Regions from separate parts of the Caballeronia sp. 11_S32 genome, predicted to be linked through region 2. Evidence: predicted binding sites of a transcription regulator. Region 2 holds the regulator's gene; each other region holds the start of a gene.
What was found. The regulator LexA, encoded in region 2, represses DNA repair genes until DNA is damaged. The targets are predictions, from matches to a motif close to ACTGTATNNNNATACAGT.
Positions count from the first base shown of each region.

Region 1: a site for LexA is predicted at 4,527-4,544, ahead of imuA (translesion DNA synthesis-associated protein ImuA). Genes of this name have one in related genera too.
Region 3: a site for LexA is predicted at 7,648-7,665, ahead of imuA (translesion DNA synthesis-associated protein ImuA). Genes of this name have one in related genera too.

Region 1 is NZ_JBXOWH010000003.1:2,318,010-2,328,137, forward strand. Features, by position in the region: gene AC1Z32_RS22485 (error-prone DNA polymerase) at 1-2,057, opposite strand, end outside; gene AC1Z32_RS22490 (Y-family DNA polymerase) at 2,064-3,650, opposite strand; gene imuA (translesion DNA synthesis-associated protein ImuA) at 3,595-4,458, opposite strand; rRNA gene rrf (5S ribosomal RNA) at 4,712-4,825, opposite strand; rRNA gene AC1Z32_RS22505 (23S ribosomal RNA) at 4,999-7,885, opposite strand; tRNA gene AC1Z32_RS22510 (tRNA-Ala) at 8,173-8,248, opposite strand; tRNA gene AC1Z32_RS22515 (tRNA-Ile) at 8,294-8,370, opposite strand; rRNA gene AC1Z32_RS22520 (16S ribosomal RNA) at 8,433-9,964, opposite strand.
Region 2 is NZ_JBXOWH010000003.1:2,038,780-2,048,907, forward strand. Features, by position in the region: gene AC1Z32_RS21125 (sulfate ABC transporter substrate-binding protein) at 34-1,068, opposite strand; gene lexA (transcriptional repressor LexA) at 1,327-2,004, shown strand; gene AC1Z32_RS21135 (hypothetical protein) at 2,294-2,620, shown strand; gene AC1Z32_RS21140 (DUF2939 domain-containing protein) at 2,749-3,348, shown strand; gene AC1Z32_RS21145 (universal stress protein) at 3,398-3,907, opposite strand; gene nodI (nodulation factor ABC transporter ATP-binding protein NodI) at 4,234-5,199, shown strand; gene AC1Z32_RS21155 (ABC transporter permease) at 5,267-6,049, shown strand; gene gnd (phosphogluconate dehydrogenase (NAD(+)-dependent, decarboxylating)) at 6,107-7,111, opposite strand; gene tkt (transketolase) at 7,093-9,186, opposite strand; gene AC1Z32_RS21170 (NADP(H)-dependent aldo-keto reductase) at 9,463-10,128, opposite strand, start outside.
Region 3 is NZ_JBXOWH010000006.1:305,330-315,277, forward strand. Features, by position in the region: gene AC1Z32_RS40145 (DUF4148 domain-containing protein) at 336-647, opposite strand; gene AC1Z32_RS40150 (HAD family hydrolase) at 799-1,461, opposite strand; gene AC1Z32_RS40155 (DUF2934 domain-containing protein) at 1,818-2,336, shown strand; gene AC1Z32_RS40160 (error-prone DNA polymerase) at 2,362-5,511, opposite strand; gene AC1Z32_RS40165 (Y-family DNA polymerase) at 5,526-6,989, opposite strand; gene imuA (translesion DNA synthesis-associated protein ImuA) at 6,913-7,626, opposite strand; gene AC1Z32_RS40175 (hypothetical protein) at 7,758-7,964, shown strand; gene AC1Z32_RS40180 (hypothetical protein) at 8,097-8,453, shown strand; gene AC1Z32_RS40185 (SOS response-associated peptidase family protein) at 8,480-9,439, shown strand; gene AC1Z32_RS40190 (CopG family ribbon-helix-helix protein) at 9,729-9,948, shown strand, end outside.

The DNA of each region.
Region 1 (10,128 bases), 280 kb from region 2:
ATGCCGCCCTGAATCGGGCCGGGACGCACGATCGCCACTTCGATCACGAGGTCGTAGTACTTCTGCGGCCGCAAGCGCGGCAGCATGCTCTGCTGCGCGCGCGATTCGATCTGAAACACGCCGATAGTGTCCGCGCGGCAGCACATCTCGTAGACGGCCTGATCCTCGCGACGAATATGCGAAATGCTGAAACCCGGCACGCCGCGCCGCAGTGCGACGAATTCGAGCGCGCGGCGGATCGCCGAGAGCATGCCGAGCGCGAGCACGTCGACTTTCAGCAGCTTCAGCTGATCGATGTCGTCCTTGTCCCACTGAATCACGCAGCGGTCTTTCATCGCGGCGTTTTCGATCGGCACGAGCCGCGACAACCGTTCCCGCGCGATCACGAAACCGCCGACGTGCTGCGACAGATGCCGCGGAAAACCGCGCAGCTCGCGCGTCAGGCGGATGAGATGCTTCGTGACGTGCGAATCGTCGCTGAAGCCGGCTTCCCTGAGATAGCCCGCCACCGCCGACGGCCCATCCCACCACTGCTGCGACTTGCCGATGCGCTCGATCAGCGACGCATCCAGCCCGAGTGCCTTGCCGACGTCCTTCAGCGCGCTGCGCGTGTGATACGTGATGACCGATGCCGCCAGCGACGCGCGATGCCGTCCGTACTTCCGGTAGATGTACTGGATGACTTCCTCGCGCCGCTGATGCTCGAAATCGACGTCGATGTCGGGCGGCTCGTTGCGCGCTTGCGAAATGAAGCGCTCGATCAGCAAGCCCATTCGCACCGGATCGAGCTCGGTGATGAAAAGGCAATAACAGATGATCGAATTCGCCGCCGAGCCGCGGCCCTGACACAGAATCTTCTGGCTGCGCGCAAACGAGACGATGTCATAGACCGTCAGGAAGTACTTCTCGTATCCCAGCTTCGCGACGAGCGCCAGCTCCTTTTCGATGAGACCGATGGTCTCCGCATCCATACCGTTCGGCCAGCGCTTGAGTGCACCCGCGATCACCTGCTTGCGCAAGTAGCTTGCGGGCGTCTCGCCGGGCGGCACCAGTTCTTCGGGATATTCGTACTTGAGTTCGTCGAGCGTGAAAGTGCAGCGGGCGGCCACTTTCAGCGTTTCCCTGATCGCCTCTTTCGGATACAGCGCACCGATGCGCAACCGCGTGCGCAGATGCCGCTCAGCGTTCGCTTCCAGCGCGTAGCCGCATTCGCCGAGCGGCCGGTTCAGGCGGATCGCGGTCAGCGTGTCCTGCAACGGCTTGCGCGAGCGCGCGTGCATCAGCGCACCGCTTGCCGCGACGAGCGGCAATCCGCTCGCTTCGGCGATCACGCGGCACGAAGCGAGACGTTCATCGTCGCTGCCGTCCTGCCATAGCTCCAGCGCGAGCCACGCGCGGCCGGCGGCGAAACCGGCCAGCCAGTGCGCGCGATCGAGCGTGTCGGCGAGCGTCGCCGAGCGCTGCGGCACGAGAATCAACAAGCAATCGGGCAAGTGCCTCAAATGCGCGATATCACCACGCAGATCGCTTGCATCGGATGAGCTGGCGGGATCGGTGAAGTCTTCCGGACCTATCTTGTAACTGCCCTTCGCCGAACGCGAACGCGCAAGCGAAATCAGCTCCGACAAGTTGCCGTAGCCCGCGCGATCCGTCGCGAGCGCGATGAGCGTGCAGAACGGATCGCCGTCGGCATTAGTGAGATGCAGTTCGCTGCCGATGATCAGCTTCAGCGCTTGCCGCCTCGGCGGCGGCTCGCCGGCCTCCCGCGCCGCTGCGGCCGCGGCTTCGGCCTTCGCCTCGATGTCCTTGATCGCGGCATGCGCGCGCACGACGCCCGCGAGCGAGCATTCATCCGTGATCGCGAGCGCGGTATAGCCGTGCTCGAGCGCGGCCTCAGCCAATTCCTGCGGATGCGACGCGCCGCGCAAGAACGAAAAATTGCTCAGGCAATGCAACTCGGCGTAACCGGGTAACAGCGCCGACGCCGACATCGAGCCGAGAAATGCGGCTTTTTCGTCGCCTTCGCCCAAACCGATGATGTCACTCAAATCATCCATGGCGCATCATCCGAAAAAACCGTGCAGGAACCAGTAACCGGTGAGACGTTCGCGATAGAGCCAGAACATGCGGCCGCGATCGTCGGCGGCGACGTAGTAATCGCGCTGCACGCCGTTGCCGTCCCACCATCCCGCCTCGATGCGCTCGGTCCGGCTGATAAGTTTCAGCGGACGCCGATAGAACGGCCGCTCGTTGCGCAGCATCAGCTTTTGCGGCGTTTCGAGTATCCACGCCGGACGCGGCTGCGAAGGGACGGCCAGATCGGGAAGTTCGAGCGGCCCGTCGGATTCGGTTTGCGCTTCTTCGACTTCTGTTTCGATGGGCGCGTCGGCTTGTGCTGCTTGCATCTTCGGCGCCTTCTTGCCGCGCTTCGGCTTCGTTTCGCGCTCGGGCTTATAGGCTTCGACCGTCATCGCCGCCTCGGGCCGATGATCGTCCCGCGCGACCAGTTGCACGACATTCTCGGCGCCGAGCCGCGCACTCAGGCGTTCGAGCAGTTGCGCCATCGAGTCGCTGTCGGAGCCCGGCATTGGAAATAGCGTGTCGGCTGGCGGCGCATGCTCGCTGACCTTGTCGGCCAAAAGCTTCATCTCGATCACAGGCGCCGCGAGCGTCGTCTGATTCAACTTCTCGCGCAGCAGCCAGAGAATGTGATCGGCATCGCGCGTCGGCACGGCCCACGCCACCTTGAACGTCGACGTTTTCGGCGCGTGACGGGCAGCCAGCTCGTGCTCGAGCAAGAGCGAAAATTCGCTGACCGCCGCATGATGCGCGCTCAGCCAGCCGGCGAGTTGCAGCACGAGCCGGCGGGCGGCGAACAACAACGCGTCTGCGCTTTCCACGCGCGCCTGCAATTCGAGCCGCGCTTCGAACGACGCCGGCGCGCTGAATGCCTCGCGCGGATCGGGCGCCTGTCCGTACGCCTGCGCGAGCCATTGCAGGACACCTTGCCCGAACCGTCGCGCGACGCCCTTGCGCGGCAGGCGGCGCAAATCGGCGAGCGTCGCGCAGCCGATCTGCTCGAACGCGTTGCCGTGCGAATGCGCCGACGGAACGAGCGATACGGGCAGTTCATCGAGCACGTGTACGAGCGTCGTTTCTTTCACGATGCGCACGCGACGTGCAACACGGCGCGTGCGCGCATGAGCGAGCAGCCACGCGCCCCACGCAGTCGGCGCGCAGCCCATGCGTGAGGTGAAGCCGCATCCCTTTACCGTCGATGTCACCTTGGACAGCAACGCGCGCAATCCGCCGAAGAGCCGCATGCTCGCACCGACTTCGAGCAGCACCGTATTCGCATGAGCAAGCACGACTTTGGGCGTGAACGCGAGCAGCGCCAGCGCAACGGCTTCGAGTGCGCTCTGCTCCTCGCGAATATCGACGGCGAGCAACGTCAGCTGCGGCGCCAGCGCGAACGCATGCGAGCGCGTGCTGCCGGGACGCACGCCGAGCCGAAACGCGACGAGATCGGGCATCAGGATGCGCGCGTGATCGGCGAGCGCGAAGCATGGCTGGTCGATGCCGTCGGCGCGGGCTTCATTGGCCGTCGACGTCGCTCCATGCAAGGTCGAAGTCACCGATGCTGAGGGCATCGATGGCGGCCTGACTGCTTCGAGCGATAAAAGCGGCAATGTCACCGCTATCCACAACATGTTTGACCTCTCGTGCTTTCCTTGCCTGATGCGCACGACGAATATGCTCGGGCAAAGCAGGCATTTGCAGCGGTAAGCTCAACTGCAACGGCTTTTCCAGTAGCGGGCCGCGCCGCTTGATGATGTCGATTTCAAGCATGACGGCCTGCATCCACTCGCGGCGGTTCATCGTCTGCGCGTCGGCGGGAAGTATCGGTTTACAAACCATGCGCAACGGCGCAGCGGATGACTGCTTCGCCGCCTTGAGCGGGCGAAACAGGAATGCCAGCGACTGCGCTTCCTGAGCCGCCACCTGGAGCCTTCGCAGCGCTTCGGGACGCACTTGAGGCAGCCAGATCAGCACAGCGCCGATGCCTTCCTGTTTCAGCGCCTGTTCCGCGGTCCAAAGCACCTGATCTTCGGGGGCCTTGACCCAGACCAGTTTGTTCACCGCGATGTTCATCTTCCGAAGCGCAGCTAGATTGGGCTTCCACGGTGGCGCGATGAAGACGACGGACCGGCCCTTGCTCGCGGTCAGTTCCCGAAGCGTGCGCGCGAGCAGTCGGATTTCCCCCACGCCGCTTTCTTCGATCAGCAATTCGGTGACTGTGCCGGGCATCCAGCCTGCGCCGGGCAAGGCCAGATCGAGCGCCCGAAAGCCACTCGAGATGATGTTCGAGTCAGGATCGTGGATCGGACTGCCCTGCCAGACCTGACGCTGCAGATGCGATGTCAGCCCGATATCGAACAATGAAAGTGCGGCACCCATGAGTTTCCCCGTCCAGCGCGAATGCAAGGGCCTGCTCATGGTTCGAGCACTCGTTGGCCTCTGGTTTTACTGTATATTTATACAGTATTTCGATGCTAGCGGGTAAACAAGTGGGCAGCGGAAAGCACGCTGCGCGGAGCGTAGAGAAATGGAGGAAGGTCGAGGAAGAGTTTGTCGGCGCTCGTGCGAAAACGTCGCCCCAAACGCAAAAACCCCACCTTTATGGGGTGGGGTTTTTGTTGCAGCATGAGGAGCCTGACGATTACCTACTTTCACACGGGTGATCCGCACTATCATCGGCGTGGAGTCGTTTCACGGTCCTGTTCGGGATGGGAAGGGGTGGTACCGACTCGCTATGGTCATCAGGCATGACTTGTTGCTGTGTCGCGGGTTCGCGCTACAGCCAATCTGGGAAGAAGTAGAAGTGTTTGGGCAGTGACTGCGGGCACAGGCGTCACTCAACCAGCGTTCCCCCTACGGGGACTTGTCCCAGTCAGCGCTGAAGCGCTAACTTGAGACTGACGCAAACACACTGGTTATAGGATCAAGCCTTACGGGCAATTAGTATCAGTTAGCTCAATGCATTACTGCACTTACACACCTGACCTATCAACGTCCTGGTCTGGAACGACCCTTCAAGGGGCTCGAAGCCCCGGGGATATCTCATCTTAAGGCGAGTTTCCCGCTTAGATGCTTTCAGCGGTTATCTCTTCCGAACATAGCTACCCGGCGATGCGACTGGCGTCACAACCGGTACACCAGAGGTTCGTCCACTCCGGTCCTCTCGTACTAGGAGCAGCCCCCTTCAAATATCCAACGCCCACGGCAGATAGGGACCAAACTGTCTCACGACGTTTTAAACCCAGCTCACGTACCTCTTTAAATGGCGAACAGCCATACCCTTGGGACCGGCTACAGCCCCAGGATGAGATGAGCCGACATCGAGGTGCCAAACACCGCCGTCGATATGAACTCTTGGGCGGTATCAGCCTGTTATCCCCAGAGTACCTTTTATCCGTTGAGCGATGGCCCTTCCATACAGAACCACCGGATCACTATGACCTGCTTTCGCACCTGCTCGACTTGTCGGTCTCGCAGTTAAGCACGCTTATGCCATTGCACTATCAGCACGATTTCCGACCGTACCTAGCGTACCTTCGTACTCCTCCGTTACACTTTGGGAGGAGACCGCCCCAGTCAAACTGCCTACCATGCACTGTCCCCGACCCGGATCACGGGCCAAGGTTAGAACCTCAAACAAACCAGGGTGGTATTTCAAGGACGGCTCCACCAAGACTAGCGTCCTGGCTTCATAGCCTCCCACCTATCCTACACAGATCGGTTCAAAGTCCAATGCAAAGCTACAGTAAAGGTTCATGGGGTCTTTCCGTCTAGCCGCGGGGAGATTGCATCATCACAAACACTTCAACTTCGCTGAGTCTCGGGAGGAGACAGTGTGGCCATCGTTACGCCATTCGTGCAGGTCGGAACTTACCCGACAAGGAATTTCGCTACCTTAGGACCGTTATAGTTACGGCCGCCGTTTACCGGGACTTCAATCAAGAGCTTGCACCCCATCATTTAATCTTCCGGCACCGGGCAGGCGTCACACCCTATACGTCCACTTTCGTGTTTGCAGAGTGCTGTGTTTTTATTAAACAGTCGCAGCCACCAGTTTATTGCAACCCTTTCACCCTCCTGGCGCAGGCCAGTCAAGCTACAAGGGCGTACCTTATCCCGAAGTTACGGTACCAATTTGCCGAGTTCCTTCTCCCGAGTTCTCTCAAGCGCCTTAGAATACTCATCTCGCCCACCTGTGTCGGTTTGCGGTACGGTCATTATTAGACTGAAGCTTAGAGGCTTTTCTTGGAACCACTTCCAATTGCTTCGCTTCCGAAGAAGCTCGCGCCACACCCTTGAATTACGTGCCCGGATTTGCCTAAGCACCTTCTCCAATGCAGCGACCGGGACGTCCAACACCCGGACAACCTTCCGCGATCCGTCCCCCCATCGCATCTAACAATGGTGCAGGAATATTGACCTGCTTCCCATCAGCTACGCATTTCTGCCTCGCCTTAGGGGCCGACTCACCCTACGCCGATGAACGTTGCGTAGGAAACCTTGGGCTTACGGCGAGGGGGCTTTTCACCCCCTTTATCGCTACTCATGTCAGCATTCGCACTTCCGATACCTCCAGCATGCCTTTCGACACACCTTCGCAGGCTTACGGAACGCTCTCCTACCACACACGTATCTTTCAACGTGTATCCGCAGCTTCGGTGACTGGCTTGAGCCCCGTTACATCTTCCGCGCAGGACGACTCGATCAGTGAGCTATTACGCTTTCTTTAAAGGGTGGCTGCTTCTAAGCCAACCTCCTGACTGTTTTAGCCTTCCCACTTCGTTTCCCACTTAGCCAATCTTTGGGACCTTAGCTGGCGGTCTGGGTTGTTTCCCTCTTGACACCGGACGTTAGCACCCGATGTCTGTCTCCCGTGATTGCACTCTTCGGTATTCGGAGTTTGCTATGGCGTAGTAATCCGCAATGGACCCCACAACCATGACAGTGCTCTACCCCCGAAGGTGATACACGAGGCACTACCTAAATAGTTTTCGGAGAGAACCAGCTATTTCCAAGTTTGTTTAGCCTTTCACCCCTATCCACAGCTCATCCCCTAACTTTTCAACGTTAGTGGGTTCGGTCCTCCAGTACGTGTTACCGCACCTTCAACCTGGCCATGGATAGATCACTTGGTTTCGGGTCTACGCCCAGCAACTGATCGCCCTATTCGGACTCGCTTTCGCTACGCCTGCCTTAATCAGTTAAGCTCGCTACTGAACGTAAGTCGCTGACCCATTATACAAAAGGTACGCCGTCACCCCTTACGAGGCTCCGACTGTTTGTATGCATGCGGTTTCAGGATCTATTTCACTCCCCTCCCGGGGTTCTTTTCGCCTTTCCCTCACGGTACTGGTTCACTATCGGTCGATCACGAGTATTTAGCCTTGGAGGATGGTCCCCCCATCTTCAGACAGGATTTCACGTGTCCCGCCCTACTTGTCGTACCCCTAGTTCTTTCATACTGTTTTCGCTTACAGGGCTATCACCTGCTATGGCCGCACTTTCCAGAGCGTTCAGCTAACAATACAAATAAAGAGTACAGGCTGCTCCCATTTCGCTCGCCACTACTTTGGGAATCTCGGTTGATTTCTGTTCCTGCGGTTACTTAGATGTTTCAGTTCACCGCGTTCGCTTCACATAGCCTATGTATTCAGCTATGGATACTCCATTAGGAGTGGGTTTCCCCATTCGGACATTTGTGGATCAAAGCTCGTTTGCCAGCTCCCCACAACTTTTCGCAGGCTACCGCGTCCTTCATCGCCTGTGATCGCCAAGGCATCCACCACATGCACTTGTTCGCTTGACCCTATAACGAGTGTGTCTGCTTGCGCGTCTTCACCACGTCATAGGCTGAGTATTCGCGTTGTGCCGTATTCCAAGTCATCATTAAGATCACTTTTCATACTTGATACAATCACTACCCTGAATCGTTAATCACGCCCATCTCTAAGCGCTTTCGCGATTCTCTTTACTACTTCTTCCAGATTGTTAAAGAACGTTTAGCCGATAGGTGCACTTCTATACCTACAGCATCAACTGGCTTCAATCGCCAATGCACAGGATTCAATGATTTGAACACTGTGCATTGAGGATTGGTGGAGGATGACGGGATCGAACCGACGACCCCCTGCTTGCAAAGCAGGTGCTCTCCCAGCTGAGCTAATCCCCCGTGTATGCCTGACTTCGACTCCGTCTCTCATCAGCACGCCCCGGGTGGTGGGTCTGGTTGGATTCGAACCAACGACCCCCGCCTTATCAAGACGGTGCTCTAACCGACTGAGCTACAGACCCTTAGCCTGTCTTAACCACAGCCGATAAGCGTGAGCACTTGATAGTTTCGTGCGAAGCTCGAGAAAGGAGGTGATCCAGCCGCACCTTCCGATACGGCTACCTTGTTACGACTTCACCCCAGTCATGAATCCCACCGTGGTAAGCGCCCTCCTTGCGGTTAGGCTACCTACTTCTGGTGAAACCCACTCCCATGGTGTGACGGGCGGTGTGTACAAGACCCGGGAACGTATTCACCGCGGCATGCTGATCCGCGATTACTAGCGATTCCAGCTTCACGCAGTCGAGTTGCAGACTGCGATCCGGACTACGATCGGTTTTCTGGGATTGGCTCCACCTCGCGGCTTGGCAACCCTCTGTTCCGACCATTGTATGACGTGTGAAGCCCTACCCATAAGGGCCATGAGGACTTGACGTCATCCCCACCTTCCTCCGGTTTGTCACCGGCAGTCTCCTTAGAGTGCTCTTGCGTAGCAACTAAGGACAAGGGTTGCGCTCGTTGCGGGACTTAACCCAACATCTCACGACACGAGCTGACGACAGCCATGCAGCACCTGTGCGCCGGTTCTCTTTCGAGCACGTCCACCTCTCAGCAGACTTCCGACCATGTCAAGGGTAGGTAAGGTTTTTCGCGTTGCATCGAATTAATCCACATCATCCACCGCTTGTGCGGGTCCCCGTCAATTCCTTTGAGTTTTAATCTTGCGACCGTACTCCCCAGGCGGTCAACTTCACGCGTTAGCTACGTTACTAAGGAAATGAATCCCCAACAACTAGTTGACATCGTTTAGGGCGTGGACTACCAGGGTATCTAATCCTGTTTGCTCCCCACGCTTTCGTGCATGAGCGTCAGTATTGGCCCAGGGGGCTGCCTTCGCCATCGGTATTCCTCCACATCTCTACGCATTTCACTGCTACACGTGGAATTCTACCCCCCTCTGCCATACTCAAAGCCTGCCAGTCACCAATGCAGTTCCCAGGTTAAGCCCGGGGATTTCACATCGGTCTTAACAGACCGCCTGCGCACGCTTTACGCCCAGTAATTCCGATTAACGCTCGCACCCTACGTATTACCGCGGCTGCTGGCACGTAGTTAGCCGGTGCTTATTCTTCCGGTACCGTCATCCTCCACCGATATTAGCGGCGAAGTTTTCTTTCCGGACAAAAGTGCTTTACAACCCGAAGGCCTTCTTCACACACGCGGCATTGCTGGATCAGGGTTGCCCCCATTGTCCAAAATTCCCCACTGCTGCCTCCCGTAGGAGTCTGGGCCGTGTCTCAGTCCCAGTGTGGCTGGTCGTCCTCTCAGACCAGCTACAGATCGTCGCCTTGGTAGGCCTTTACCCCACCAACTAGCTAATCTGCCATCGGCCGCCCCTATAGCGCGAGGTCCGAAGATCCCCCGCTTTCTCCCTTAGGTCGTATGCGGTATTAATCCGGCTTTCGCCGGGCTATCCCCCACTACAGGACACGTTCCGATGTATTACTCACCCGTTCGCCACTCGCCACCAGGGTTGCCCCCGTGCTGCCGTTCGACTTGCATGTGTAAGGCATGCCGCCAGCGTTCAATCTGAGCCAGGATCAAACTCTTCAGTTCAAACCTGTTACTGTTTTCGGGTTCCATGAACCCGGTCGCTCACTCAACGTACTGACGATGATTAATCTGTCTGAAGACAGAAAAACCTTCCTCTGATACTTCGTGTGAGACTCTTGATTACTTTTGCTATTGCCGGGATTCCGAAGAACCCCAACCGCACTCGC
Region 2 (10,128 bases):
TCATTGGTGCGCCGCGTCGCCCGCTTCTTCTGCTTATTGCGGTTGATAGATCGAATCGAACACGCCGCCGTCCGCGAAATGCGTCTTCTGCGCCTTGGTCCAGCCGCCGAACGTGTCGTCGATGGTGTAGAGCTTCAGCTTCGGAAACTGCTTCGTGAGTTCAGCGGGCACCTTGTCCGAGCGCGGCCGATAGAAATTGCGCGCGGCGATCTGCTGGCCTTCGTCGCTGTACAGATACTTGAGATACGCGTCGGCGAGCTTGCGCGTGCCGTGCTTGTCGACGACCTTGTCCACCACCGCGACCGGCGGCTCCGCGAGAATGCTCACCGACGGCACCACGATCTCGAACTTGTCCGGACCGAATTCCTTCAGCGACAGGAACGCCTCGTTTTCCCACGCGATCAGCACGTCGCCCTGCCCGCGCTGCACGAAGCTCGTCGTCGCGCCGCGCGCGCCGGAATCGAGCACCCCGGCGTTTTTGTAGAGCTTCGTCACGAAATCCTTCGCGGTCTGCTCGTTGCCGCCCGGCTTGTGCTGCGCGTACGCCCACGCCGCGAGGTAGTTCCAGCGCGCGCCGCCTGAAGTCTTCGGGTTCGGCGTGACGATCGACACGCCCGGCTTCGTCAGATCGTCCCAGTCCTTGATGTGCTTCGGGTTGCCCTTGCGCACGAGGAACACGATCGTCGACGTGTACGGCGATGCGTTGTCCGGAAGACGCTTCTGCCAGTCCGCGCCGACGAGACCCTTGTTCGCGAGCGCGTCGATGTCGTAAGCGAGCGCGAGGGTCACGACATCGGCCTGGAGGCCGTCCAGCACCGCGCGCGCCTGTCCGCCCGAGCCGCCGTGCGACTGCTTGAAGGTCACGGTCTCGCCGGTGTCCGCCTTCCACTTCTTCGCGAACGCCTGATTGAAATCCTGGTACAGCTCGCGGGTCGGGTCGTAGGAGACGTTCAGAAACGACGTCTGCGCAACCGCGTGCGCGGTCATGCCGGTGCTCGCCGCCGTCAGCGCCGCCGCCGCGAACAGGCGCCGCGCCCCCTTGCCCAATCCCAGTCTGATGCTTTGCATTCCCCGCTCTCCGTCTTATCGAATTGACGGAATCAGTCTATCGAGGCGTCTATATGATTAGAAATAATCGTTCTTCACTTTTTTATACGTAAAGCTGCTAAGAACGATATTCCCTGATGGAAGAAGCGCAAGTCAGCCTGGAACGGGCGTTCGGAAGCCCGCCGAGCGCGAACTTAAAGTAAAGCTTGAAAAGCCGGAAATACTGTATAAAAATACAGTCACCTGTCCATTCATACAGTGCACCAGGGGCCCGAGCCAGTGACCAAAACATCAAAACTTACCGCGCGGCAGCAGCAGGTGTTCGAACTCATCCAGCGCGCGATCGACCGCACCGGCTTTCCGCCGACACGCGCCGAGATCGCGGCGGAGCTCGGTTTCAGTTCGGCGAACTCGGCTGAGGAGCATCTGCGGGCGTTGGCGCGCAAGGGCGTGATCGAACTGGCGGCGGGCTCGTCGCGCGGCATCCGGCTGCTCGGCGATGCATCGCGCATCGATCGCTCGGAGGAATTGCCGCATCAGTTGACTCTGCCGCATCCGACCATCATGCAGCTTTCGCTGCCTTTGGTCGGTCGTGTCGCGGCGGGTAGCCCGATCCTCGCGCAAGAGCACATCTCACAGCATTACGCGTGCGATCCCGCGCTCTTCTCCAGCAAGCCGGACTATCTGCTCAAAGTGCGCGGCCTGTCGATGCGTGACGCCGGCATTCTCGACGGTGACCTGCTCGCGGTGCAAAAGCGCAGCGAAGCGAAGGACGGGCAGATCGTGGTCGCGCGCCTCGGCGACGACGTCACGGTGAAGCGCTGGAAGCGCCGTCCGGACGGCGTCGAACTGATCGCCGAGAACCCTGACTATGAAAACATTTTCGTGCGCTCCGGCAGCAGCGATTTCGCGCTCGAAGGCATCGCAGTGGGATTGATCCGCTCGGGCGAGTTCTGACGGTCCGGGCTCGCGCATCGGCAACATGGCGACACGGCGGAGGCCGAAAATAAATCCGGTCTTCAAGATTTTCGAGACAAAAAATGTCTCGCTGAGCACGCAAAATAGCCTCACCAACAGCAATCGGCATGCAGTCTTCCGGCCGCCGATCGTAAGAAGATAAATATCTCCAAAGGCCACATCCGGCCCCCGCAACCGCGACCAGAGATATTTACGGGTTCATCTAAACAAGCATGACGGCCACCGTTCGCGGTGCGCCGCGGTGCGTCCTATCGTCTGGAGAGTCATCATGGAACGTTTTGCCCGTCTGCTGCCCTTCCGTCAATTCGGCCGTCTGCGCCATCTGCGCTCACTGATCGGTTGTGGCATGCCGCGCGCCGAGACCACGCCCGATCTCTTCGACGACATGCCCGCGCTGCCGTCGCGCCAGCCGGCGTTCGCACGCGTATCGTTGAACAGCGCGGTGCATGCGGAACCCGCGGAGCGGGCGCCGGTGCGCGTCTATCGCGGGCAATCGCGCGTCATTCTGGTGGGCAAGATCGACGAAGTGTCGCGCATGATCGACCGCTGCATCGCCGAGGAAAGCGCGGACCTGGCCGGCGGTACGCTGGCGTAAGGCATCGGCGAGACTTTGCGGCGGCGAATTGAGACCCAGCGCACGAACGACGCGAAGTCCCGGGATATAATCCGCGCCCGCGCGGTCAATCCTTGATTCACGTCCTGCAAGAGAGGCTTTGTCGTCGCATGACCCGCACTACCCGATCCGTCGCCACCGCGCTCGTCGTCCTGATTCTCGTCGCGGCGCTCGGTTTTATATACGCGTCGCCGTACATCGCATTGAATCGTGTGAAGCGCGCGGCCGATGCGCGCGATGCGCAGACCGTCAACCAGTACGTCGATTTCCCCGCGCTGCGTGCAAGCCTCAAGGAACAGGTCGCGGCGCTGCTGACGCGGCGCGTGGATATCCAGAAGAGCGGCAATCCGCTCGCGATCATCGGGGCGATGATCGGCGCGGCGCTCGTCGGTCCTCTGGTCGATTCGTATGCGACACCGGACGGCGTCGCGGCCATTCTGAACGGCATTCCGCCGCGCGGCGTTCCCGGCGAGCGTCCGCCGCAGGCAGGCGATGGCTCCCCGGCCACCCCGGCGAACGCGCCTTCATCCGGCGTCGCGACCGCGCAACAGCCGCCGAGGGAACCGCCGCAGACCACCGCCGGCTACAGAAGCCTGAACACGTTCGTCGTCACGTACCAGCACGGCGCGGGCGACGCGCGCTATTCGGCTATCTTCCATCGCGACGGGCTCGTGTCGTGGAAGCTCGTGGCGGTCGATCTGAACGGTTGACGCGTCAAGCGGCCCCGCGCACGGGGCGCTGCTTCAGACGCTCATGCGCTCACGCCCCGGCTTCGGCCTTGACCGGCTTCGCCGCGTACGCCGCTTCGTCTTCCGCCTCGGCCGATTCACCCGCCTGACACACGGCAACCAGAATGCTGCACTTCACGCGATCGAGCAGCGGCGTGTTGCCCGCGCCCATCCACCAGCGCGCGAGACCGCTGCGGCAACGGTGTCCCACGACGACGAGATCGACCTGAAGACTGTCCGCAAGGGCCGCGATCTCGTCGATCGGATGGCCAAACGCGAAGTGCCCCTGCGCCTGCAGGCCGCGCTCGCGCAGCCAGTCGACGCCCTCCTGCAGAATGTCGCGCGCGGCCTCTTCGAAGCGTCCGCAAGCCATATCGGTTAGCAGTCCGGCGCTCTGCGCAATGCTCGAGCGCATGTCCACCACCGCGAGCACGTGCGTCTCCGCGTTCAGGTCCAGCGCGAGATTGGCGCCCTGACGCAGTGCCTTGCGGCCCTCTCTGGAGCCGTCGTAGCACAGCAGGATTTTTCGATAGCTTTCCATCCTGACCTCCCTGGCCAACTTGCCCTTGAGCGCGACTTGCCCACGGCGTTGCTTCATCATCGTGCGTCGTCCGCTGAGTGACAACGCTGGAAAACGCTAACCGGCGCGAACACGCTAGCTCGCACCGTGCCAGATCCGCGAACACCGCGACGGACAAGCCTCTGGCACATTCGGACGGAACCGGTTCAGCGCGGGTTCAGTGCGCCAGGCACAGGTTTGACACGGGCGCGCGGCTTGCCGTTGCATGCCAAGCGCCGCCTTGGTGCATTGGATTACACTAGCCCGCTGGATTCCTCATGCGGTTTTTTCCTTTGCGGCACGAATGCATGACTGATCAAACATTGCAGCAGACCACACGCGCCGAAGCCGATGAAAGCGGCGCGCCGGCAGCCATCGAATTCAGCGAAGTCAGAAAGCACTACGGCGAGCGCACGGTCGTCGACGGTCTGTCGTTCGATGTTCGGCCCGGCGAATGCTTCGGACTGCTGGGTCCGAACGGCGCGGGCAAGACGACGACGCTCAAGATGCTGCTCGGCATCACCTCGCCCGATAGCGGCGCGATCCGGCTCGTCGGCGAGCCGGTGCCCGCTCGCGCCCGTTTCGCACGCGAGCGCGTGGGCGTCGTGCCGCAGTTCGACAATCTCGATCCCGATTTCACCGTGCGCGAAAACCTGACCGTGTTCGGCCGCTATTTCGGCCTGACGGGCGCGCGGATGGACGCGCTCGTGCCGTCGCTGCTGGAATTCGCCCGGCTGGAGAGCAAGGCCTACGCGCGCGTCGGCGAACTGTCGGGCGGCATGAAGCGGCGTCTCACGCTCGCGCGCGCGCTCGTCAACGATCCCGATGTACTCGTGATGGACGAACCGACCACCGGCCTCGATCCGCAGGCGCGGCATCTCATATGGGAACGGCTGCGCTCATTGCTCGCGCGCGGCAAGACGATTCTTCTGACTACGCACTTCATGGAAGAAGCCGAGCGTTTGTGCGACCGCCTTTGCGTGATCGAGGAAGGCCGCAAGATCGCCGAGGGACGGCCGCACGATCTGATCGAATCGGTGATCGGCTCGGATGTGATCGAGATCTACGGGCCCGATCCGCAGGCGCTCGCTGCCGAGCTCGCGCCTTTCGTCGAGCGCATGGAAGTGAGCGGCGAGACGCTCTTTTGCTACGTCGACGATCCGCAGCCCGTGCATGCGCGCGTGAAGGGCCGCGCCGACGTACGCTATCTGCATCGTCCGGCGAATCTCGAAGATGTGTTCCTGCGTCTCACGGGGCGCGAGATGGTGGATTGAATCCATGGATACGCTCGAACGAACTCGCATCGAAAGAAAGCGCGAGCCGAAGCACGCGGAAAGCTTCATGCCGCTCGCGAGCGCGTTGCCTGCGAACGCGACGCACTGGATGTCGGTATGGCGGCGCAACTATCTCGTCTGGAAGAAGCTCGCGATCGCTTCGATGATCGGCAATCTCGCCGATCCGATGATCTATCTCTTCGGTCTCGGGCTAGGTCTCGGCCTGATGGTCGGCCGCGTCGATGGCGTGTCGTATATCGCGTTCCTCGCGGCGGGCACGGCGGCATCGAGCGTAATGATGTCCGCGAGCTTCGAATCGATGTACTCGGGCTTCTCGCGCATGCACGTGCAGCGCACGTGGGAGGCGATCATGCATACGCCGCTCACGCTCGGCGATATCGTGCTCGGCGAGATCGTCTGGGCCGCGAGCAAGTCGGTGCTGTCGGGCGTGGCGATCATGATCGTCGCCGGTGCGCTCGGCTATGCGAGCTTTCCGTCGACGCTGATCGCGCTGCCTGTCATCGTGCTGACGGGACTCGCGTTCGCCAGCACGGCAATGGTCATCACCGCGCTCGCGCCGAGCTACGATTTCTTCATGTTCTATCAGACGCTCGCGCTCACGCCGATGCTCCTGCTCTCCGGCGTGTTCTTCCCGATCACGCAACTGCCCGCCATCGCGCAGCACGTCACGCAGGTGCTGCCGCTTTTTCATGCGGTGGAACTGATTCGTTCCGCGATGCTAGGCCGCCCGTTCGACGGTCTCGCGGTGCATGTGCTCGTACTCTTCGCGTATGCGGTCGTGCCGTTCTTCCTGTGCGCGTGGCTCTTCAGGCGACGCATGATGAAATGAAAAACGGCGATGGACTCGCAAGATCCATCGCCGTTTTCGCATCATCGGAAAGACGCGCTACTTGACCGGAAACTCGTGGTGCCCGCCGAAGCCGAAGCGCATCGCGGACAGCATGCGCTCGGGGAACGACTCGGCATCGCGCGAGCGGAAGCGCGTGTAAAGTGCCGCCGACAAGACCTGCGCGGGCACCGCTTCCTCGATCGCCGCCTCGATGGTCCAGCGCCCTTCGCCGCTGTCCGCGACTTCCGTCGAGAAGCGTTCGAGCGTGCCGTCGGTGGCGAGCGCGCCCGCGGTCAGATCGAGCAGCCACGACGACACCACGCTGCCGCGCCGCCATACTTCGGCGATATCCGCGAGATCGAGCGTATAGCGCTCGCCTTCCACGAGCTCCTTCGACTCCTTGTGCCTGAGGATATGAAAGCCCTCGGCATACGCCTGCATCAATCCGTACTCGATGCCGTTGTGCACCATCTTCACGAAGTGCCCCGAGCCGACCGGCCCGCAATGCATATAGCCGTTCTCGACGCGCGGATCGCGCCCTTCGCGGCCTGGCGTCGCGGGGATATCGCCGCGTCCTGGCGCGAGCGTCGCGAGAATCGGATCGAGCCGGCGCACGACCGCTTCGTCGCCGCCGATCATCATGCAGTAGCCGCGCTCGAGTCCCCAGATGCCGCCGGACGTGCCGACATCGACGTAATGGATGCCCTGCTCGCGCAACTGCGCGGCGCGGCGAATATCGTCCTTGTAGAAGCTGTTGCCGCCGTCGATGATCACGTCGTCCGCGCCGAGGATCTTGTGCAGATCGTTGAGCGTGTCCTCGGTGATCTTCCCGGCGGGCAGCATCAGCCAGACGACGCGCGGCGCGTCGAGCTTCGCGACGAGATCGCCGAGATCTTTCGCGCCCGTCGCGCCTTCGGCCGCAAGCGCTTCGGTCGCTTGCGGAGCATGGTCGTACACGACGCACGCATGTCCGGCGCGCATCAGGCGCCGCCCGATGTTGCCGCCCATGCGCCCCAGTCCCACGATGCCGATCTGCATGATGGTCACTCCTTGCCGTTGGATTTCACGCGCGCGATCTGCTTCTTCGCTTCGTCGTAGACGCGCTCCGGCGTGAAGCCGAACTTCGTCTTCAGCGCCTTCAGCGGCGCCGACGCGCCGAATGTGTGCATCACGATCTGCGATCCCAGACGGCCGACGTAGCGGTCCCAGCCGAGCGTCGCGGCCTGCTCGACGCAGACGCGCGCGTGCACGTCGGGCGGCAGCACCGATTCCTTGTACGCCTGATCCTGCTTCTCGAAGATGTCCCACGACGGCATCGACACGACGCGCGCCGCGATGCCTTCCGCCTTCAGCTTCTCGTACGCCTCGACGCACAGCGACACTTCGCTGCCGGTCGCGAGCAGCAGCACCTCGGGTTTCTTGCCGCCTTCGGTGTCGGCGAGCACGTACGCGCCGTGCTTAACGCCATCTGCCGATGCGTATTTCTTGCGATCGAAGGTCGGCAGCGGCTGGCGCGTCAGCACGATGCACGACGGCTCCTTCGGTTGCGACAGCGCCACGCGCCACACTTCGCTGACTTCGTTGGCATCGGCGGGACGCAGCGTACAGAGGCCCGGCACGCCGCGCAGGGATGCGAGTTGCTCGATCGGCTGGTGCGTCGGACCGTCTTCGCCGACGCCGATCGAATCGTGCGTGAACACGTAGATCACCGGCACTTCCATGATCGCGGAGAGGCGGATCGGCGGCTTCATGTAGTCGCTGAAGATCAGGAACGTCGACGCGTACGGCCGCAGCCCCGACAGCGCAAGCCCGTTCGCGACCGCGCCCATGCCGTGCTCGCGGATGCCGAAGTGCAGATTGCGTCCGCCGTAGTTGTCGTGCTCGAAGCTGCCGGCGCCCTCGAACTTTAGGTTCGTTTTCGTCGATGGCGCCAGGTCCGCCGCGCCGCCCAGCAGCCAGGGAATGCGCTGCGCGATCGCATTCAGCACCTTGCCCGACGAATCGCGCGTCGCAATGCCCTTCGCGTCCGGTTCGAAGGTGGGAATATCGGCGTCCCAGTTGTCGGGAAGCTTCGATTCGAGCATCTGCCACGCTTCTTTTGCCAGCTCCGGATTGGACTTCGCGTAGGCATCGAAGCGCTGCTTCCACTCGGCGTGCAGCTTCTTGCCGCGCGCGCCCATGCCGTCGGCGAAGTGCTGCATCACGCCGTCGGGCACGTAGAACTGCTTGTCTTCGGGCCAGCCGTAGAACTTCTTCGCGAGCTTGACCTCTTCCTCGCCGAGCGCCTCGCCGTGCGCGCTCGCCGTGTCCTGCTTGTTCGGCGCGCCCCAGCCGATGATGCTCTTCACGACGATGAGCGTCGGCTTGTCGGTGTGAGACTTCGCCTTGTTGATCGCGTCTTCGAGCGCGGCCGCGTCGTTGGCGTCGTCGACGTGCAGCGTGTGCCAGTTGTAGCCGTGAAAGCGCGCTTCCACGTCGTCGCTGTAGGCAAGATCCGTGTGGCCTTCGATCGTGATGCGGTTGCTGTCGTAGATCCAGATCAGGTTCGAGAGCCGCAGATGCCCCGCGAGCGACGCCGCTTCGTGCGACACGCCTTCCATCATGTCGCCGTCGCCGCAGAGCGCGTAGACGCGGTAATCGAAGATCGTGTCCTTGCCCTTGTTGAAGCGCGCCTCTTTCCAGCGCGCGGCCATCGCCATGCCGACGCTGTTGCCGAGGCCTTGCCCGAGCGGGCCGGTCGTGGTCTCGACGCCGGTCGTCATGCGGTATTCGGGGTGGCCGGGCGTCTTGCTGTCGAGCTGGCGGAAGTGCTCGATGTCGTCGAGCGACACCGCGGGCTTGCCGGTGGGCTTGCCGTCCTCGTCGAATTCCTTTACGCCGGCGAGATGCAGCAGCGAGTACAGCAGCATCGACGCATGGCCGACCGACAGCACGAAGCGGTCGCGATTCGGCCATAGCGGCGCGTCGGGATCGTAGCGGAGATGGTTCTGCCAGAGATGGAATGCGACGGGCGCGAGCGCCATCGGCGTGCCGGGGTGGCCGGAGTTGGCCTTCTGCACGGCGTCCATCGATAAGGTGCGGATGGTGTCGATCGTGAGTTGATCGAGATCTTTGGCCTGAGGTGTTGCTTGAGACATGAGCGACGACTCCTTTGCAAAGAGCGCGCTGTGGCGAAAGGCGCCGCAGCGGGCAACCAGGACCATCGAGCAAGTGTAGTGCCTTGCAGCCGGCACCGCACGGCGAGTGTTGCGGGTATTGCGAGGGGTGCGCCGTGCGCGCGGGGCGTGAGCGGCCTCACGCGGCACGGCGGTATTTTCAGGCGGAAGGCTGGCCCGCCGCACGAACGTCAATGCTGACACATTCGCGGCCAGCCCATCCGATTCTTCGTCAAATCGCTGACCGGACAGGGAATTTCAGGGCGCCGGATTCGGCTGGCGCTCGTGCAGCGCGTCGATTTCGGCCAGAATTTCCTCCGACAGTTCCACGTTCACGCTCGCGATGTTCTCCTTCAGTTGCGGCATCGACGTCGCGCCGATCAGCGTGCTCGTCGTGAACGGCCGCGTGTTGACGAATGCGAGCGCGAGTTGCGTCGGCGTCAGGCCGTGGCGCTTCGCCAGCTCGACGTAGGACGTGATCGCGGCGATTGCCTGCGGCTTGCTGTAACGCTGAAAGCGCTCGAACAGCGTGATGCGCGCGCCCGCCGGACGCGCGCCGCCTTCGTACTTGCCCGACAGCCAGCCGAACGCGAGCGGCGAATACGCCAGCAGCCCGACGCCTTCCTTGTGCGTGAACTCGGAGAGGCCCTGTTCGTAGGTGCGGTTCACGAGACTGTACGGATTCTGGATGCTGACGATCTTCGGCAGGCCCGCCTTCTCGGCCGCGCGCAGGAATTGCGCGACGCCCCACGGCGTTTCGTTCGACACGCCCACATGGCGGATCTTGCCCGCCTTCACGAGATCGGCCAGCGCGGCGAGCGTTTCCTCGATGGGCACCGTGTACTCATCGTCGACATACGGGTACGCCGGGCGGCCGAAGGTCATCGTGCTGCGGTCGGGCCAGTGCAGCTGATACAGATCGAC
Region 3 (9,948 bases), on a different contig from region 2:
CATGAAGGGTGGCTGGCGCTCGACGCGGCGGCGTTATGAATGGCCGGTCTTCTGCGTTCAACAGCCGCCCGGGCGTAGATTGATTAGCGTCGCTAAAGGCTGACAACGGGTATATGGACGGAAGTAAGTAGTTTCTCTTTTGATCAAGTGGGCGCAGGAAATCAACGCATGCATCGGCGCAGCTCAGTTTGTTTTTTCCCGTCCGAGATAGGTCCCTCGCGGTGCTCCGCGCGTGGTATGAAGATCTTCCGCTGCAAGCGACGGGGGCACGGCTGCGATGAAACGTGCTGTTGGTATGCGTTGAGCGCGGCAAGATCTCCGGTTACTTCGGCTACTCAGTCGGGTTGGGGGCGCTGGCACTCCGTTTGAAACCAATAGTCGACCAGGCGCTGTGCGGCCTGTATATCGTCTGGATAGTACGGATCGTCGTACCACGGTGACGGATCGTAGCCCGCTTTCTTCAGCGCCGAGAGTTCGCTGTGGTGTTGCGCCATCGTAGGAGGCGCGTTGGTCCGGAGCGCAGCGAGGTCGCGGCATTCCGTCGGGCTCAGATGGGCGCCGCTTTGTGGAACAGCGCTGGCGGCACATCCCTTCAGTAGGAACGCCAAGATCACAAGAGTCGAGCGGCTTTTCGGAAAGTTGTCCATGGCGCATCTCCACGCATTCAATCGCCCCAACGCGAATTGCGGCAAACGCTTCTCTAGCCCACAGAGAGACGGAAGGGCGATCCCGATTGTTGCACCGGAACTCGCGTTCCGCTCGATGTTGTCCAGCGTCCTGCGTGACGCGACCACTCGATCAGGCGAGTAGTGGCGAGGCGGCAAGATTAGCTAGTAGCCCGGCCGGTCCGGGATAGATCGCAATGCAACCGGCGTCGCGCAGCGACTGCTCAGGAAAAGCCCCGGACAGCAGCCCGATCGTGCGTACGCCTGCCTTTCCTGCGGCCTGCGCGTCATAGGGCGAATCGCCGATTACGATGGCGGCGTCGAGCGGCACTTCGAGCTTCTGCAGGGTGACCTCGAACACATCCGGTGCAGGCTTCGACTGCTCGACGTCTTCCGATGAGACCATGACGTCGAAGATCCCTGTGACTCCTGCGATATCGAGGTAGATCTCGAGTTCATCCTTCTTCGCGGATGAGGCAACCGCGAGCTTTAGTCCCTCGTGCCTCAGTCGCTGAAGCAGCTCGGGTACCGCCGCAAATGGGCGCACCATCTGCAGGTAGTTCGATTTGAAATGCGTTCCCCGCCACGCTTCGAGCTGCGTGCCATGTTCCCGAATCTGGTCATCGGAAAGAAACGTCGGCAGCAGATTATCTCCGCCTTTGCCGATCTGACTGCGCGCTTGCTCGAAACTGACGTCATGGCCGAAATGAACAAACGCCTCGTGCCACGCCAGCGCATGAAGATCAACCGAATCGACCAGCGTTCCGTCGATATCAAAGATTGCAGCACGTAGCATAGGACCCTCCGTTTTGCGATTTCGACCTCGCAAGCGGTGTACCTGCGAGGTTGCGAGGCCAAGTAGTTCGGCCTCGCCGCCAAGCACACCCCCGTGGCCTCCTCGATCGGCTTGACGAGGACAAGGAGAGCTACGAGCGGTGTCTCGCAATCAATTGGGACTACGCTGACGCACACCACAACCTGACCGCAATCTAGTTATTCTTCTGGAGAAACGCGGAGGCGGGAGTGGCCTCATTCGAACTTGAACGCGCATCGAAGACCCAGCAGCTTGTCAATGCGCTATCGAAAATGGCGAGTTGAGCGAGCAGTCGCAACCTGCTATGGTCGCGTGGATGCCTTGTCTACGGAGTCAGTATGCAATCGACGTCGAATCCCACGCCGTCCGAGGAGAACATTCGCTATCGCGCCTACCTGCTGTGGGAGGCAGATGGTCGCCAGGATGGCCGCGACGATCACTACTGGTCCGAGGCGCTCGCGCAACTTCAAGGCGAGAGCTGTGCGCCGCTCGAGCATGCACCCGCAAAGGCGCGCAAGGTTGCGCGACCCAAGAAGGTCCTACAAGAAGATAACGGTGTTGCCGCAAAAAGCGCGAAGAAAGTGAAAGCGACGTCCGCTGGAAAAACCGGCGCGGTTGAAGTAGGCAACGCAGTGAAGGCGAAGCAAGGCAAGAAGGCGTCAACGAAGGAGGGCAGCAAAACAACTGAGAAGCCCGAGGTCGTTGCGAAACCGAAATCGGCCAGGAAGACGAAGGCGGTTGAAGTGTCTGGTTCGGCGCCCGAGTCGGCACCCAAGTCGACACCCGACACGGCGCCCACTCGAACGAAGAAGCCTCGGAAGGCTGTGGCTGACGAAAGCCAGTCTGCTTCGCGGTGACCGTTGTGGCACAGACAGGTTGGCGTCAGCAGAAATTGCGGCTGACGGTGGTGAGCCCACCCAGCAGATGTGACAGGTCGACGAGCCGCTGAGCCACAAGGTGGCGGACTTCTCCTTCACATTGCCACGTCCCGTACACCGCGAGCAACGCGGCACCCAACGCTTCGCGGCGCTGCTTTTCCAGCAGCGAAGGCCAGATGATGACGTTGACGTTACCCGTCTCGTCCTCCAGCGTCACAAACATCACGCCTTTCGCCGTGCCGGGCCTTTGCCTCACGGTGACCAGCCCACAGCCGCGTGCGAGCCGGCCGTTTCGATAGGTGCGCAGGGTAGCGGCTGGCATCAGTCGTTGTTCGAGCAGGGTTGGGCGCAAGAGCGAAAGGGGATGTCGCCCCAGTGTGAGCCCTGCCGCGTTGTAGTCGCTCACGATGTCTTCAGCCTCGGATGGCGCACCAAGCGCTGGTGTCTCGTCATCGATCCGGCTGTCGGCCAAGATGTCTCGGTCAGGGATTGCCGCGACCGATTGCCAAAGGGCTTCACGACGATTTCCGGCGAGCGACAGCAACGCATTTGCCGCCGCCAGCACCTGCAAGTCATGCCGATCAAGCTGCGCGCGACGCGCCAAGTCACTGACGCTCGCGAAGGGCTTCACCGCCCGTGCGTTCTCGATGCGCTCCGCTGCACCGTCACGCATTCCTTTGAGCAACGACAGTCCGAGACGAACGACGGGCTTCGCATGATCGATACGACGCTCGAGCACCGAGTCCCAGCCGCTGATCGTGACGTCGATCGGCACCACCTCGACACGATGTCGCTTCGCGTCCTGCACGAGTTGTGACGGCGAGTAGAAGCCCATCGGCTGCGAATTGAGCATCGCGGCAAGGAAAGCCGCCGGTTCGTGGCATTTGAGCCAGCTGCTGGCATAGACCAGCAACGCGAAACTGGCTGCGTGACTCTCGGGAAAGCCGTACTCACCGAAACCCTTGATCTGCTCGAAGATAGCTTCCGCGAAGGACTGGTCGTAGCCGCGCTCCCGCATGCCGTTGACGATGCGGTCATAGTATTTTTCCAGACCGCCTTTGCGCTTCCATGCCGCCATCGCGCGGCGCAGTTGATCCGCCTCACCCGGTGTGAAGCCCGCCGCGAGAATGGCGACCTGCATCACCTGCTCTTGAAATATCGGCACGCCGAGCGTGCGTCCAAGCGCCGTCTCCAGCGCTGCGCTCGGGTACGTGACGGGCTCGATCTTCTGACGCCGTCGAAGATAAGGATGGACAGCGCCGCCCTGAATCGGCCCCGGACGCACGATCGCCACCTCGATGACGAGGTCGTAGAAGGTGCGCGGCTGCATGCGCGGCAACATGCTCATCTGCGCGCGCGATTCGATCTGAAAAACCCCGACCGTATCCGCCTGCGAGATCATCTCGTATGTCTCGGGGTCTTCTGCCGGGATGTCCTGCATTTCAAACCGCTCACCGCGCTGCTCCGAGACGATATCGAGCGTACGGCGAATCGCCGACAACATGCCAAGCGCAAGCACGTCGATCTTCAGAAGTCCTAGTGCCTCGAGATCGTCCTTGTCCCATTGAATTGCGCTGCGGTCCACCATCGCGGCGTTCTCGACAGGAACGAGCCTCGTGAGCTTGCCTCGGCTGATGACGAAGCCACCCGAGTGCTGTGACAGATGCCGCGGAAAATTCAGGATCTCGGCGGCAAGCTTCGCCCACATCGTAATGAGCGGGTTGGCCGGATCGAGCCCTGACTCCTCGAAGCGACGCAACAGGTCCTGCGAGTGATCAAACCACTGGTGACTTTTCGCGACCTTGTCGACGATCTGCGGATCGATGCCGAGCGCCTTGCCGGTTTCGCGCAGCGCGCCACGCGGCCGATACGTCGACACGGCAGCAGCGATCGCGGCTCGATCACGTCCGTACTTGCGATAGATGTATTGGATGACCTCTTCACGCCGTTGATGCTCGAAGTCAACATCGATGTCAGGCGGTTCGCCTCTTTCCTTGCTGATGAACCGTTCGAAGAGCATATTGCCGCGCGAGGGATCGACTTCCGTCACACCGAGGCAGTAGCAAACGGCCGAATTTGCGGCCGATCCACGACCCTGACAGAGAATTTGCTGGCTGCGCGCGAATCGCACGATGTCATAGACCGTCAGGAAGTACGCCTCATAGCGCATCTCGCGGATCAGCTGCAGCTCATGCTCGATCTGCTGCTGAACCTCAAGGGGAATGCCGGCCGGAAAGCGCTTATGCGCGCCGATATACGTCTCCTGACGCAGATATGCCTCGTGCGTGAAGCCATCCGGCACGAGTTCGTCGGGATACTCGTAGCGCAGCTCATCCAACGAGAACGTGCAACGCTCAAGGATGTTCAGCGTCTGTGCGATCGCATGCGCGGGGTAAAGGTTGGCGAGCCGAAGCCGTGAGCGAAGATGCTGTTCTGCATTGGGCGCAAGATGATAGCCGCACTCGGCCACGGGCTTTCCAATGCGGATCGCCGTCATCGTGTCCTGCAGCGGCTTTCGGGAGCGCACGTGCATCACGACGTTGCCGAGTGCGACAACCGGTACACGGTGCTGCTCGGCGATGTATTCGACGCTGCCGCGATGAATGTCATCCATGGCGCGCTGATGCAGGATCAAGCCCACCCATGCGCGAGCAGGAAAAGTCTCGTTGAGCCATTCGACCTGCGCGGAGAGCGCATCTTCTTTCGCGGGAAAGTCGGGCATGAGGATCGCCAGGCAATCAGGCATCCCTCGCAGATGCGCGTGCTCTTTCTCAGGCTTCGAAAGATCGTGAGGCGTGAGCAGGTACTCGCCTTTCGCTGCACGCATGCGACCGAGCGTGATGAGCTCGGACAAGTTGCCGTAACCGTTGCGGTTTTGCGCGAGCAGGATGAGACCGAACGCTGGGCTCTTGTCCGCATGAACAAGCCGGAAGTAGGAGCCGATGATCAGCGGCAGCTTTTCTTCCTTCGCCTGGACGTGCGCGCGCACCACACCCGCCAGCGAGCATTCGTCGGTAACCGCCAGCCCGGAATAGCCGAGCTGGGACGCCCGCAGCACGAGCTCTTCGCCGTGCGAGGCGCCGTGCAGAAAAGAAAAGTTCGTGAACGCGAACAGCTCCGCGTAGTCGGGTAGGGACGACGAAAAAAGATCCACGGCGACACCACCGATTATCCGAAGAGCCCATGGAGAAACCAGCGAACTTCTTCGGTCTTCAGGCTCGGCCGTTCACGGTAGATCCAGTAGCAGCTCTTATCCGCAGCTTCCGCGACATAGTAGTCGCGCGTCACCAGCTCGCCATCGTGCCAGCCGGCTTCAATACGTTCGCCCGTCGAGACGAGCTTGAGCGGCGAGCCGTAGAACGGCCGGTGATTTTTGATCATCAGCCGCACGGGCGTGTCGAGCAACCACGTCGGACGCGGAAGTTCGGCGGGGGGAGGGCACGCCTTGATGGTGTCCTGGACCGGCACCCAGCAATTCGCCTGTTCGGGGCGATGATCCGACGTTGGGGCCGGGCGCAAGACGTTCTCGGCGCCTAGGCGCGCCACCAGCAATTCGAGCAGGCGGTTGTGATCCTGGGCGGAGCCGCCCGGATCGGGGAAAAGCGAATCGCTTGGGGGCTCGGCCGGCTGTACTTTCGAGGCCGTCAAGCGCACCGCGATGACGGCCGCTTCGAGCTCGATGCGCCCGAGCCGCTCCTTGAGCAGTCGGACGAGGTGTTCCTCGTGCCACGTCGGTTCCGCTAGCGCGATGTCAATGATCGTCGGCTCGATCGCCTGGCGGCCGCGCTCGTGCTCCAGCGTGATCGTCGCCTGCGTAAGCGCGAGCTGCTGCGCGCTCAGCCATCCGCACAACTGCACGATCAGGCGTCGCGCGGAAAACAAGATCGCTTCGCTATGCTCGACGCGGTCCGGCAGTTCGGTGCGCGCACTGAAGGAGGGGGGTAACTCCAGCCACTCGTAGAGTTCGGGCGACAGGCCATAGGCGCGGTCAAGAGAATCCAGTAGGTCCACGCCGCACCTCTTTTTGAGACCTGCGCGCGGCAGGCGTCGAATATCGTTGAGCACTCGGCATCCGAGGCCGTTAAACCACTCGGCGAACGATCGAACTTCGGGGACCACCATGAATGGCAGCTCCCCGAGATATCGTTCGAGCGAACTCATCTTGAGCACGCGCCGGCGACCGCGCTTCGCAAGCAGCCACGCGCCTTGACCCGTGGGCGCAACGCTCATGCGAGCAGTCACGCCGATTGCATTGACCGCCTCCCGGATCTGCCGGCACACGTAAGCGATGCCGCCAAAAAGTCGCAAGCTCGCTGTCACGTCAACGACGATGGTTTCCTCCTCACGCACGGCCACCTGAGGAGAGAAGCGCAGCAGCGCGAATGCAACTTCGCGCTGAACGTCGAGTTCGCGGGCCGGGCTGCGGTCATACATCAGCGCGTCAGCCGTCAGCGTCGTGACGCCGCCGCGCTTCATGCCCACCATCACGCCTGCGTCTCTTGCTGCCTGATCGAGGACGATCACCTTGTCGCGCTCGAGCACCACACAGCCGTGTTCAGTCGGAGACGACCATCTCGGACGGAACACCTCCAGCGAAAGCCGGGGCAGGAAGATGGCGACGAACACGGCCATGAGGGCTGAGCAGAATCGGTGACGGTTGGAGGTGGATGGACAGTGGATCGGTTCGGGTTGGGCCTCGTCGCTTGATGACATCGACGGCGAGGCCTCCGTCGGCGGGTCGCACACCGAGCCGCAAGGCCGCTGGCGACGAGTCCTGGGCGGCGGCAAGCGGTCGGACCAGAATCAGCAGGGTTTCGGTCGCTTGGGCCGCCAGATGCAATCGGCGTAATGCTTCAGATCGGACGTGCTGTTGCCAGAAGAGCAGCGCGCCGCAACTTCGGGCGTTCAGCACGCGCTCGGCGCACCACAGCGCGTCGGCAGTCTTCGGTGCGCGCAGCATCATCAACTTGTCGAGCGGCAGGCCCAGATAGGAAAACGCCAGACTGTTCGGCACGTGCGGCGCCTGGAGTAGCGCGACCGGCCGCTTGCTTGCGGCCACGAGTGCGGGCTTGAGCAACCGCATTTCACCAATCCCAGGTTGCTGGACCAGCAGCTCAACCAAGGCGCCGACGGGCCAGCCGCCGCCTGGCAGTTCCGCCGACAGGGCGGCGTAGCCGGTGTCGAGGGTCTTGCCGTAGGTGCGCGCGAGCTGGGACCCCCGCCACAGCGCGGGGTGAATCGCTTCGATGTGTTTAGGCAAAGCGGCCATGGGAAAGGGGCTGGCTAAAATACTGTATGGATGTACAGTAGTCAGTGTAGCGCAGAAATTGAAGCAGTGAATTGCGCCCTTTTAGCTAGCCGCAGAAAAAACTGAACAATATGCTTGCACCCAGACACCCGATGCCCGAGTTCGCTGACTTCGTTGCCAAGCTGCGGGAGGCGTTCGGCGATGCGACCATCGACGAGGCCGTCGCCCGCGGCAAGGCGGGCGAGCCGACATGCTTCGCACAAGAGAATGGCCGAACAGTCGGGTCGAAGTCGGGGGAGGATTTCAATCGCTGGCAGGTTGACGACAGCGTACGCGATCGCCATTACTGCGCAGGGTGAGACGGTTCATGCATCGGGACGGGACTGCGCTGCAGCGACCGGCGGTTGATCCGCCGTTGAAAGTCCCGAGCTCGTCCGCACCTGCAGGTAGTTGGGGATCAGGTGGTGAGTATCATGGGAATAGGAAACGAGATGAACATGCCCGATATTGACGAACTGACAGGCGCGCGAGCCGATCTTTTGTGCTTTCTCGTGGCGACCGTTGCCGCCTCTTACGCGCTGACGCAGGAGTGGCGCGTGGACCATGTCGTCGAGAGCTGCCGAATCTGGCTCAAGCGCAACCTCGTCACGATGGATTGGCTTGAGCGCATCCGGATCGGCCAACTGGCCTTCAAAATCGCTCGCCGCGATCTGAAAGAAGCGGGCATCGCGGTTCGCCAGTCGGACGTGCAGGCGCTCTTCACCGGCGACATGGGGCTGAACCATGCGAGCACAGTGGTCCAGAAGATGATGAGACTGTGCCGCGAGGCAACGGGCACGGCGACATAAACCGATCGAGATCGAAGGGGGCAGCAGTGTGCTATTCGGCGCAGATTCAAGCTGACTATCGACGCTACGTGAGAATGTTCGGCGCGCAGATGGACATTCGTGAGTTCGCGCGTCTGTTCTGGGAGCGCGCCGAAGGCAGCAAGGCGAAGGTCCCGAAGGCGATGGAAGGCGCTTTCCTCGAGCCGCAAGGCGACGACGAGCATCAGATCAAGGAATTCATCGACCGGTTCAACATCGAACAGGCGACCGCGCTCGAACAGGATCTCTTCAAACAGCGCACCCGGCTGGCCGATGCCGAGCGCGCGCTGCAGACGAAAGTGACGAAGGCCGCGACCGAAAGCCGGCGTATTGCGACCGACAAGATCGACTCGAGTCTGCGTCGGGTCGACGACTTGCGGCGCACGACGCCGAAGGACCGTGACTCACGGATCTTTCCGGGACACTACGCGCCGGTCCTCGTCGTCGAGAATGGGCAGTACGTCGTGAAGCCAATGCGTTACCAGTGCCGCATTGCCGGAAAACCTGCGAACTACGACACGCGTTTCCCAGGCACCTACAACGCTCGGCGCGACAATCTGGAAGGCTTCTGGAAGCCGCTCTTCGGTTACTCGCATGGCCTCATGATTGTGAGCCGCTTCTACGAGAACGTGAGCCGTGCGCGCATGGAAGGGCGCACGCTTGCGGAGGGCGAGAAGGATGAGAACGTCGTGCTCGAGTTCACGCCGGACTCCGGCGGCGACATGCTGGTCGCGTGCCTGTGGTCGCGCTGGACGGCCAAGGAGCAGCCCGACCTGCTGTCGTTTGCGGCGATTACGGACGAGCCGCCGCCGGAAGTCTCCGCAGCCGGACACGATCGTTGCATCGTGCCAATCAAGCCTGAGCATGTCGATGCCTGGCTGAACCCGGATGCGTCCAAGCTCGCTGCGCTGCACGCGATTCTGGACGATCGCGATAGACCGTACTACGAGCACAAGCTGGCGGCTTGAGTCGAATCAGACTCGCGCGTCGTCCCTCGACAAAGAGAGAAAGACTTGTTGCACTACCTGTCCGGTGCCTTCCAGCTTTGCCTGCACGTTGCGGAGCTTCAAAGTTGGACCGCACCGACGCCTTCAAACACCCTCGTAGTGACAGCGGCGTAACAGAGGCGTTTGATCGCCACTTCGTGGCTGAACGGTCGCGCGGAAGGTGGCACAAGCCTGCGTTCGTAAACTCCGACGGATTCTCGGCGATGCGCTATAGTATTCGAAGGTACTACCTCTGAATAATAGGTGCCATATGGCAACGAGTATCAAGCTCGACGACGAACTGAAAAACCGTGTTCAGCGACTCGCAGGTCTGCGTGACCGGTCGGCGCACTGGATCATGCGCGAGGCCATTACCCAATACGTTGATCGTGAGGAAAAGCGCGAGGCGTTCAAACAGGACGCAAAACGCGCGTGGGACGAGTATCAAGCGACGGGCCTTCATGTTACGCACGAAGAAGCCGACGCGTGGT